One region of the Parabacteroides provencensis genome, then DNA from elsewhere that is predicted to be linked to it. Evidence: riboswitches for the same ligand, from Rfam matches in the RefSeq annotation. Region 1 holds a riboswitch; each other region holds the start of a gene.
The links. A riboswitch is a leader RNA that binds a small molecule or an ion and turns the genes downstream of it on or off. The one in region 1 is predicted to bind thiamine pyrophosphate.
Positions count from the first base shown of each region.

Region 2: another riboswitch for thiamine pyrophosphate. It lies ahead of thiD (bifunctional hydroxymethylpyrimidine kinase/phosphomethylpyrimidine kinase); the one in region 1 lies ahead of CTY47_RS13885 (sulfide-dependent adenosine diphosphate thiazole synthase).
Region 3: another riboswitch for thiamine pyrophosphate. It lies ahead of CTY47_RS09195 (TonB-dependent receptor); the one in region 1 lies ahead of CTY47_RS13885 (sulfide-dependent adenosine diphosphate thiazole synthase).

Region 1 covers NZ_LT960491.1:132,761-135,926, forward strand. Annotated here, with positions in the region: gene CTY47_RS13880 (alpha-amylase family protein) at 1-497, opposite strand, end outside; gene CTY47_RS13885 (sulfide-dependent adenosine diphosphate thiazole synthase) at 639-1,409, opposite strand; TPP riboswitch at 1,472-1,569, opposite strand; gene CTY47_RS13890 (4Fe-4S dicluster domain-containing protein) at 1,704-1,937, shown strand; gene CTY47_RS13895 (3-methyl-2-oxobutanoate dehydrogenase subunit VorB) at 1,955-3,040, shown strand; gene CTY47_RS17135 (hypothetical protein) at 3,054-3,166, shown strand, end outside.
Region 2 covers NZ_LT960492.1:109,603-112,768, forward strand. Annotated here, with positions in the region: gene CTY47_RS15200 (thiamine phosphate synthase) at 1-86, opposite strand, end outside; gene CTY47_RS15205 (thiamine phosphate synthase) at 68-685, opposite strand; gene thiD (bifunctional hydroxymethylpyrimidine kinase/phosphomethylpyrimidine kinase) at 682-1,527, opposite strand; TPP riboswitch at 1,548-1,642, opposite strand; gene CTY47_RS15215 (BamA/TamA family outer membrane protein) at 1,706-2,998, opposite strand; gene CTY47_RS15220 (sodium ion-translocating decarboxylase subunit beta) at 3,124-3,166, opposite strand, start outside.
Region 3 covers NZ_LT960489.1:529,066-532,231, forward strand. Annotated here, with positions in the region: gene nusA (transcription termination factor NusA) at 1-706, opposite strand, end outside; gene rimP (ribosome assembly cofactor RimP) at 710-1,177, opposite strand; TPP riboswitch at 1,324-1,435, shown strand; gene CTY47_RS09195 (TonB-dependent receptor) at 1,482-3,166, shown strand, end outside.

The DNA.
Region 1 (3,166 bases):
AAATTTTCACGTTTACGAACAGGCAATTGCATAAGAGTAAATTCATCGATCTCTGTTTTGCGTTTTACTCCAAAATCTTCAATACGGTAATCAATCTTGTCGAGAGTAAAATGGATATAGTCATCCGTAATATGCATCGGTATATAAGCAATATCATATGTATCTTCAAATTCAACCCGCAAGGTATCTCCAATCCGTTCTACTTTGTTTGAAGGAAAAGTGCGGGGCTTGGCCGGAAACATAAGGAAGTTCTCATTATCATAAGGCCTATATTGAGTTATAGCACAAACCGGGAGTTCCGACTGAGTATCCAGACATTCCTGGCCGCTGGATTTATGTATCAAACTACGTGCCTTGCCATCCGAACTGATGACCAGACGCATCTGACTGTTTTCAATAACAATATCCGAAGACTTACCGGTTATCGCATTTGTGGTAACCGAATAAAAAAGAAGGCATAAAATAGCCGGAAAAAGATTCATTAGTCGACTCTTCATAATAGTGGTTTTAAACATATTCCTAATCTGGACGCCGGTTTTTTAACCGGACGAGACAAATATAAATATAAAATTGGCTTTAGCCAAACATTATATGAATGCAGCTAAAGCCAATATATCATTAAATAAAATTACCTCCGGTTATTTACCCAGCTTGTCGCAAATCAGTTCGGCAGCTTTTTTACCACTCATTAACATACCTCCGAAAATAGGCCCCATACGGAAACTGCCACTTACACCGTTAGCAGCCATACCTGAGACAAACAATCCGGGATAAATCTCTTTCGTATTTTCTACAGTAGTAGACTCGCCTAATTCCACATTCAAAGAACGTTCTCCTATCACACCTCCGGTAGGTGTATTCAATTTAATATCATTCTTACGGGCGACTGTGCGGGCAACTTCACAATCGTGTCCCGTACCTTCCAAAACAGCTTTTGCCATAATAGTCAATGGATCGACATGCATTCCTTCACGGATTACCGGAGCCCAGTTTACCACCACGCCTGCTACGACATCGTTATGGAATACGACGTCTTCTACCGAATAACAATTAAAAATTGTGGCCCCTGCTTTAGTAGCCTGATAAATCAGTGCAGAAGTGGTATGAACAGAATCCATAATATAAGTACCATTACCCGCAGCATGATAAGACACGCCCAATTCTTTAACAATAGGCATAGCTTCTTCCTGTACTACAATATCATTAAACATCATAGCACCACCCCACATACCTCCTCCGGGAGCTAATTTACGGTCAAAAAGCGCTACCTTCTTTCCGGCTTTTGCCAAATAATAAGCAGCAACAATACCGGATGGGCCTCCACCTACGATAGCTACGTCTACTGATAAATTACTCTTTAACTTTGCAAAATAGGAATCAATAATTCCTGTTGAAACAATCTGTTCCATTACCAATTATAATTTAGAGTTAAAAACATCAGAAAGCACATAGAGGTAAACGCTTTCTTTTATTCAATCATTCTACCTTCTTCCCTTCGGCGGCATTACCCGGATCAGGTTCAATGGGTATAATCTCAGCCTGTATATTAAGGCACCCCTATGATAAGTCGTTGCAAATATAGTACATTTTTCCACTCTTCTGACAGGATATGGTTACTAATTACAGCGAAAAGGAAACACTTTTCAAAGTTTTTGCTAACTTTGGCGACTTGAATGAAACAATAGATTTTAAACAGAATAATTATGGCGAAGATAAAAGGAGCTGTTGTTGTAAACACGGAACGCTGCAAAGGCTGCAACCTTTGCGTTGTAGCCTGCCCATCAGATGTACTGGAACTACATCCCAGGGAAGTTAACAACAAGGGGTACCATTATGTGTACATGAAAAATCCGGATGCATGCATAGGATGTGCTAGTTGTGGTTGGGTTTGTCCGGACGGTTGTTTAACCATCTACAAAAAGAAAATCGATAATTGAAAGTTGAAAATAAAGATATGGCAGAAGATATAAAATTAATGAAGGGTAATGAAGCTATCGCACACGCTGCAATCCGCTATGGTGTAGATGGATATTTCGGTTACCCGATCACTCCTCAGTCCGAGATTTTGGAAACCCTTATGGCTGAAATGCCGTGGGAAACTACAGGAATGGTAGTTTTGCAAGCAGAAAGTGAAGTGGCTGCTATCAATATGGTGTATGGTGGAGCCGGAACAGGAAAAAAGGTAATGACCTCGTCTTCCAGTCCGGGGATAAGTCTGAAGCAAGAAGGTATATCTTATATAGCAGGAGCAGAACTTCCCTGTCTGATTGTAAACGTAATGCGTGGAGGTCCAGGACTGGGAACAATCCAGCCCAGTCAGGCCGACTATTTCCAAACTGTAAAAGGCGGCGGACACGGCGACTACCGGTTAATAACCCTAGCTCCTTCTTCCGTACAGGAAATGGCAGACTTTGTTGGTTTAGGCTTTGATCTTGCGTTCAAATATTCTAATCCTGCTATCATCTTAGCTGACGGTATCATTGGCCAGATGATGGAAAAAGTGGTTATGCCTCCATTCCATAAACGCAGAACCGAAGAAGAAATTATTGCAGAATGTCCTTGGGCTGTACAGGGCAAAACGACCAATCGCAAGTCTAATGTTATCACTTCCCTTGAGCTGGATCCGGCAAAAATGGAAGAGAATAATATCCGCTTTCAGGCTAAATATAAAAAAATCGAAGAAAACGAAGTTCGTTATGAAGAGTTCTTTTGTGACGACGCAGAGTATTTGCTAATCGCTTTCGGTTCTTCAGCACGTATTTGCCAGAAAGTAGTAGAGAATGCCCGTGCAGAAGGCATTAAACTGGGTTTATTACGTCCTATCACTTTGTGGCCGTTCCCTACAAAAATAATTGCAAAATATGCTGATCAGGTAAAAGGCATGCTTTCTGTTGAGTTAAATGCCGGACAAATGGTAGAAGATGTTCGCCTGGCTGTAAACGGTAAAGTAAAAGTCGAGCATTTCGGACGTTTAGGAGGTATCGTATTTACTCCGGATGAAGTATTGGATGCATTGAAGACGTTGATAATTGAGAATTAAAAATTATCAATTTATGAAACGTGGAAGTAAAATAGACGAAATACTGACATTGCTTTTTATGCTATTGGCTATTGCTGCCGTAATATGTTATTTTGCGGTTAGCGACCGCAGTGTATTCTTGTATTG
Region 2 (3,166 bases), on a different contig from region 1:
GCCTGATCCAATTCTGTATATTTGCCGGAACAATTTGTAATGAGCATCAGACGGTTTGTATTTTTTATCAATGAATAGCCAGACATAATTCTAATGATTTGAATCGTTTTATAATATTATTTACTTCTTTTTCAGAAGGAGATTGGCCCCATAATGCTCCTAATACTGCTACGCCTCCGAAAACTATATCTTTGAGCTGCGGTATAGTGGAAATGTCAATGCCTCCCAGTGCAATTACTTTCTCATTAATCAGACCTGTTTTTGATGCTTGCCATAGTATGTCTAAAGGAAAGCCTTTTCCGTAACCTTGCTTGGATATACTTTGAAAAATAGGGCTGAGAAACCGGTAATCAAATTTTGCATTCTCTGATATTTCCTGCAAACTATGGCATGAACAACTTATGCTTCCCGAAAATCCGTTGGGAATAGTATTGTTTCTTCTATTTAGATGGATTCCTTTAAAATGATAAGGATTACCGTTTGCAACCAGTCCAAATTGATCGTGTAAAACAATACGTGAGTAATATTGAGAAGGTATTTCCAAGATCAACTTCTCTAATGCAGATCGGCTACAATCCGGTTTCCGGAGATGCAAACATCCCATTCCTTCCCTAAACAGATTGGAAAGGATTTCTCCTTCGCCACGGAAGAAATATGGTGTTGTTATAACAATCAATTTTTTCATCCGTGTAATTTTATTTTCTGTAAAGGCACCGGAGAAAAGAAGTGATTCATTGCACCATGCCCATTACCGACACAGACATCAGCTCCTTCTGATAAAGCGTTCGTAATGTATATTTTTGCCATACGTACAGATTCCTGTAAATTATTGCCAAGAGCTAAATATGCAGCTATGGCCGATGACAAGGTACAACCGGTACCATGTGTATTATTCGTATGAACTGTTTGAACTTCAAGATGTATTGGAGCCAAATCCGGCATGATAAGGATATCCTTTGTCGTTATACCGGCCAGATGTCCGCCTTTTATAAGAACCGAGCGACATCCCATCTCTTGTAAACAACGGGCAGCTTTTTCCATATCCTTTTCATCTTTAATATTGATACCGGATAAATATGCTGCTTCATCAACATTGGGAGTAACCAAGGCTACGTTAGGAAATAATTCATCGATAAGTACATGTATTGCATTATCTTCCAAAAGCTTCTTTCCGCTTGTTGAAATCATAACAGGATCTAATATTGTATAAGCGGGAGCAAAGATTTTTATTGATTCTGCAACAATATGGATGGCTTCTTTATTATGAAGCATACCTATTTTGACAGCATCTATTGTGAAGTCCAGAAAAACGGCATCTATCTGTTTTTTCAATAAATCGGGAGTAACGGCTTGTATTCCGTAAACAGTTTGTGTATTTTGTGCTGTTATTGCAGTGATAACCGATATTCCAAATACACCCAATGCAGAAAATGTTTTCAAATCTGCTTGTATTCCTGCTCCACCACCACTATCGGATCCTGCGATAGTTAGTGCTGTTGGATAACGAAAAATATTGTTTCTATCCATTTTTCTTATCAAAAAGGAGGGAAAAAGCCTCTGTGCTTTCCTACGACGGCATTACCCGTATCAGGTTCGAGGGTATGATCTCAGCCCATACAGTTTGGCACCCCTTTATGTAATACAAAGGTATAAAGATTAAAGAATATTACAAAAAAGAAGTGTTAAATTTAAGAAAGTGTCCTTTTTAGAACGCTTCTGTCATATTCATATAAACGGCCATGCCTTTTTGGTTCGGATCTTTACCTACATCCAGCCGGAAATTCTTCCCCGGTTGCATCTGTATACGAAGACCAACTCCGTAATTAAATTTCCATTTACTCCAATCTACAACAGGAGCATTTCCTATAGTACCTGTTCCTATCCATCCCACGAAACCGCATTTTGCCCAAAAGTTTCCGCTTTTGTATTTTTCTATACTACCGAACATGTGACGATATTCAAGTATGGCATAAGCCATTGTCTTATCACGGTATTTCCCCCAGTAATAACCACGTAAATCAAAAGGAGAACCGAATGACGGCAACTCGGTAAACGGAACATCACCCACACTTATCAATGAGCGTGCAACCCATGCTAAAGTACTTCGGGGACGAAAAACCTGCTGGAATTGACGATATTCCAAATCAAACATTCCGTAATTGTATGCACCTCCGAAATATTTGCTGTATACCCTGGCTATACCACTAAGTAACATGCCGGAACTAGGGGTTGCAACATCATTCCGGGTATCATATTGTATTAAACCGCCAAGACCTATGTTAACATATTTCAGTTTGAATTTCTGAAAATAAGGATCCGCCTGCATAACCGGATTAATGTCTGTAGATTTCGTATAATTGATATCAAATAAAGCACCTGTATATAAATGGGGTTTGATTTCCCATACAAAGCGGGGATAAAGCTGGAAATAGCTTTTATGGAACTTGGTGGTAGAATCGCTTTTTTCAGTGTGTTCTATGTTTTCATAACCTTTGCCAAAGTAATGGGACGGCTCATTTCTATATCCGTAACTAATATAAATACGGAACTTATTCTCATTAAAAAATAGAGTACCTGCACCGGCAAACACCATTGTCCCGTTTAATGTAATATTGAATCCGGCCGGAATAAAAGAACGTTGTGAAATTGTATCATTCTTATTTAATCTGAAGCTTGCCAATACAGCTCCACCTACACCTAATGACGCTTCAGGTGTATATGACGGGCCGCCAAGTATAGACCACCAGATATTTTTCTTTGCACGTATGGAATCTTTACGCAACTGTTTATAGTAACGGTTACGTTGCTTCTCATTCATTGGCTTACCATCTATCATAAGAGGTTCAGGTGACGGAGGGGCAATGATTGTGTCTTGTGAGGTTGCTGAAATATTGCTGACGGAAGATTGAGACGAATTTATCCCCTGTTGCGCATATAACGATTGCAAAGATATCATCCCGATTATTCCTGCAAAAATGAGAAATCCTTTGTAAAACATTTACTGTCTTTTTATTTTGAGCTGCAAAAATACAAAATCGGAATGATATCTTTATTAGTTTAAATATTTAATAACAAAGTGGGGATACAGAACTTCGTTATTATCCCATACCTGTATATAATAATTTACAGATATGGAATAATTGTAACATATATACCTGTAATTATA
Region 3 (3,166 bases), on a different contig from region 1:
TACGGGCAATAGCCTTAATGGTAATCAGACCATCATTAATTTCCGGCACTTCCAATTCAAAAAGACGCTGCAGGAACACTTTGTCTGTACGCGAAAGTATAATTTTCGGATTATTATTATAATTATCCACTCGTTGTACAATAGCACGAACGGTTTCTCCTTTACGATAAAAATCGGTAGGAATCTGTTCCGATTTCGGGAGCAGCAACTCATTTCCCTCATCATCCAGCAACAGTATCTCTTTTTTCCATACCTGATATACATCAGCCGCAATAATAGATCCGATTCTGTCTTTATATTTCGCGTATAAACTATCTTTTTGCAATTCAAGTATTTTAGAAGCCAAAGTCTGACGCAGGTTCAGGATAGCACGACGGCCAAAATCTGCAAAATGTACTTCATCCGTTACTTCTTCACCCACTTCACAGTCGGCATCAATCTTACGGGCCTCGGTCAAAGTAAGTTGCAGGTTAGAGTCTTCCAATTCATCATCTGCTACCACCGTACGGTTTCTCCAAATTTCAAAGTCTCCTTTTTCGGGGTTGATAATTACATCATAATTTTCATCAGTGCCAAACATCTTAGCTATAACGTTTCGGAAAGAGTCTTCCAATACGCTAATCATTGTCTCCTTATCTATATTTTTCAACTCCTTGAACTCCGCAAGGGTGTCAATCATACTGATTGTTTCCTCTTTTCTGGCCATAATTTACTTGAATCTTATTAAGTATTTTGTATATTTTATTTCATCAAATGTATACGACTGATCTTCCTGCACAGTTACTTTTCGCTTTGCACCTTCCGGTTTGATCTGCTTTTCAACGGTAACAACCACACCGGTTTCATCCGCCGATTTCAGCACACCAGCCAACTTGACTCCGTTTTTAAGCAACATTTCCACTTCATTGCCAATATTCTTAACATATTGGCGAAGAACCTTAAATGCAGAGGTGATACCCGCCGATCCAACTTCCAGTTCATAGTCTTCCACATCCCGGTCCAGATGTTCTTCCAGATAACGGCTCAATTCTGCACAGTCGTCAATACAAACACCCTCATCATTATCAATCTCGACAATAATAAGATTTCCCGGTTTAATAACTATATCCACTAAAAAATTGTCTGAAGAGGCTAATTTTTCCTCGACCAACTGGCTTACTACACTTTTTTCAATCATATACAAACAGTTGAGAACAAAAGGAGGGGACTACCCGCCCCCTCCTCATCTTCGCTTAATCGCTTGCAAATATACAAATTGTCAACGACTTTACAAAGAAATATGTATTTTTTGTGCAAATACTCTTTTTCATTATCTTTGCCGCCGAATACAAGGGGGTGCTTGTACCGATTCGTTCTGATAAGGTTGCAGGCTGAGATTATACCCATAGAACCTGATACGGGTAATGCCGGCGCAGGGAAATTGAATCAATACTCACTCCTCCACTATTCAACCATTTCGTTTTAAATAAAAAGGCAAAAGGATGAAAAGTGTTTTAATCGTAATGGCCGCTTCACTGGTCATTTCTAATGTACAGGGCAAATCCCATGAAACGGTAGACTCCCTGAAAATCGCCAAAGACATATCATTGGACGAAGTTGTGATCACCGCCACTAAAGCTGTAAAAGGAACCCCCGTTGCTTACACGGATATTTCCGGAAAAGAGCTTAACAGTAAAAACGACGGACAAGGTATTCCGTATCTTATTTCCCAATCCCCGTCTGTTATTATGACTTCCGATGCTGGAACAGGCATTGGTTACTCCGGTTTCCGTATCCGGGGAACAGATGCAAACCGTATCAACATTACAGTAAACGGGGTTCCCATGAATGATCCCGAATCGCACACCTTGTTCTGGGCAAACATGGCAGACATCGCTTCTTCCGTAGAAAGTATTCAAATCCAACGCGGAGCAGGTACATCTACAAACGGTGCTGCTTCTTTTGGTGCTACGGTTGCCATGCAGACGCAAAAGCCGGCCTTACAACCATATGCTGAATATTCTATTTCAGCCGGTTCTTTCGGTACTGTAAAAAATACGGTAAAAGGCGGAACCGGGCTATTATACGACCATTTTGCTTTTGATGCCCGATATTCAAATATCCGTAGCGACGGCTACATAGACCGCGCTTTCGCCCGGATGAGTTCTTATTATGTATCGGCAGCTTTTTATGCTTCCAATACATTAATCAAATTTCAGACCTTCGGCAACAGCGAAAAAACATACCAGGCATGGAACGGTGTACCGGCAGACAAGTTGAAAACAGACCGGACTTATAATTCATGCGGCGCATACGAAGAAGACGGCGTAACCAAATTCTACGATAACCAAACAGACAATTATTGGCAGCACAATTATCAACTAATGGCAAGCCAACGTCTTAACGATTTCTGGAATATGGCACTCACTCTCCATTACACAGATGGTAGCGGCTATTACGAAGATTATAAAGCCGGAGCCAAATATGAAAAATACAAACTTCCCAATTATATTGACCCGTCTGGTAAAGAGGTTAAGAAAACTGACCTTGTCCGCCGCAAATGGTTAGATAACGATTTCTACGGTGCTGTATACAGTGCTAATTATCGCAGCGAAAGCATGCAAATAACGTTGGGTGCTGCCGCCAATAAATATGCCGGAAATCATTTTGGCCGTGTTATATGGGCAAAACAAGTTAACAGCCTTCCAAAACCGGATTACGAATACTATCGCAACACCGGAGATAAAACAGATTACAATGCATACGCAAAAGTAAATTATCTCTTCACTGACTATTTCAACGGATATGCAGACCTGCAATACCGAGGCATAGATTATACAATTAAAGGGAACGACGATAAAGCCGGAGACAATCTTTATGTCAATCGTCATTGGAACTTTTTCAACCCCAAAGTCGGATTAAATTTCAACAAAGGATTCCATAATGCATTTGCCTCTTTCTCTGTTGCCCATCGCGAACCCAACCGCGACAACTTCACCGAAGCAGGTATTAATGAACGCCCTGTTCCCGAAAGGTTGTTCGACTACGAAGCCGGATACAGCTTCACACATCCACGATTCTACCTGGGTGCCAATTTCTATTTTATGGATTACAACAACCAGCTTATTCTGACCGGAAAAATCAGCGAAATAGGAGAAGCTCTCACATCCAATATAAAAGAAAGCTA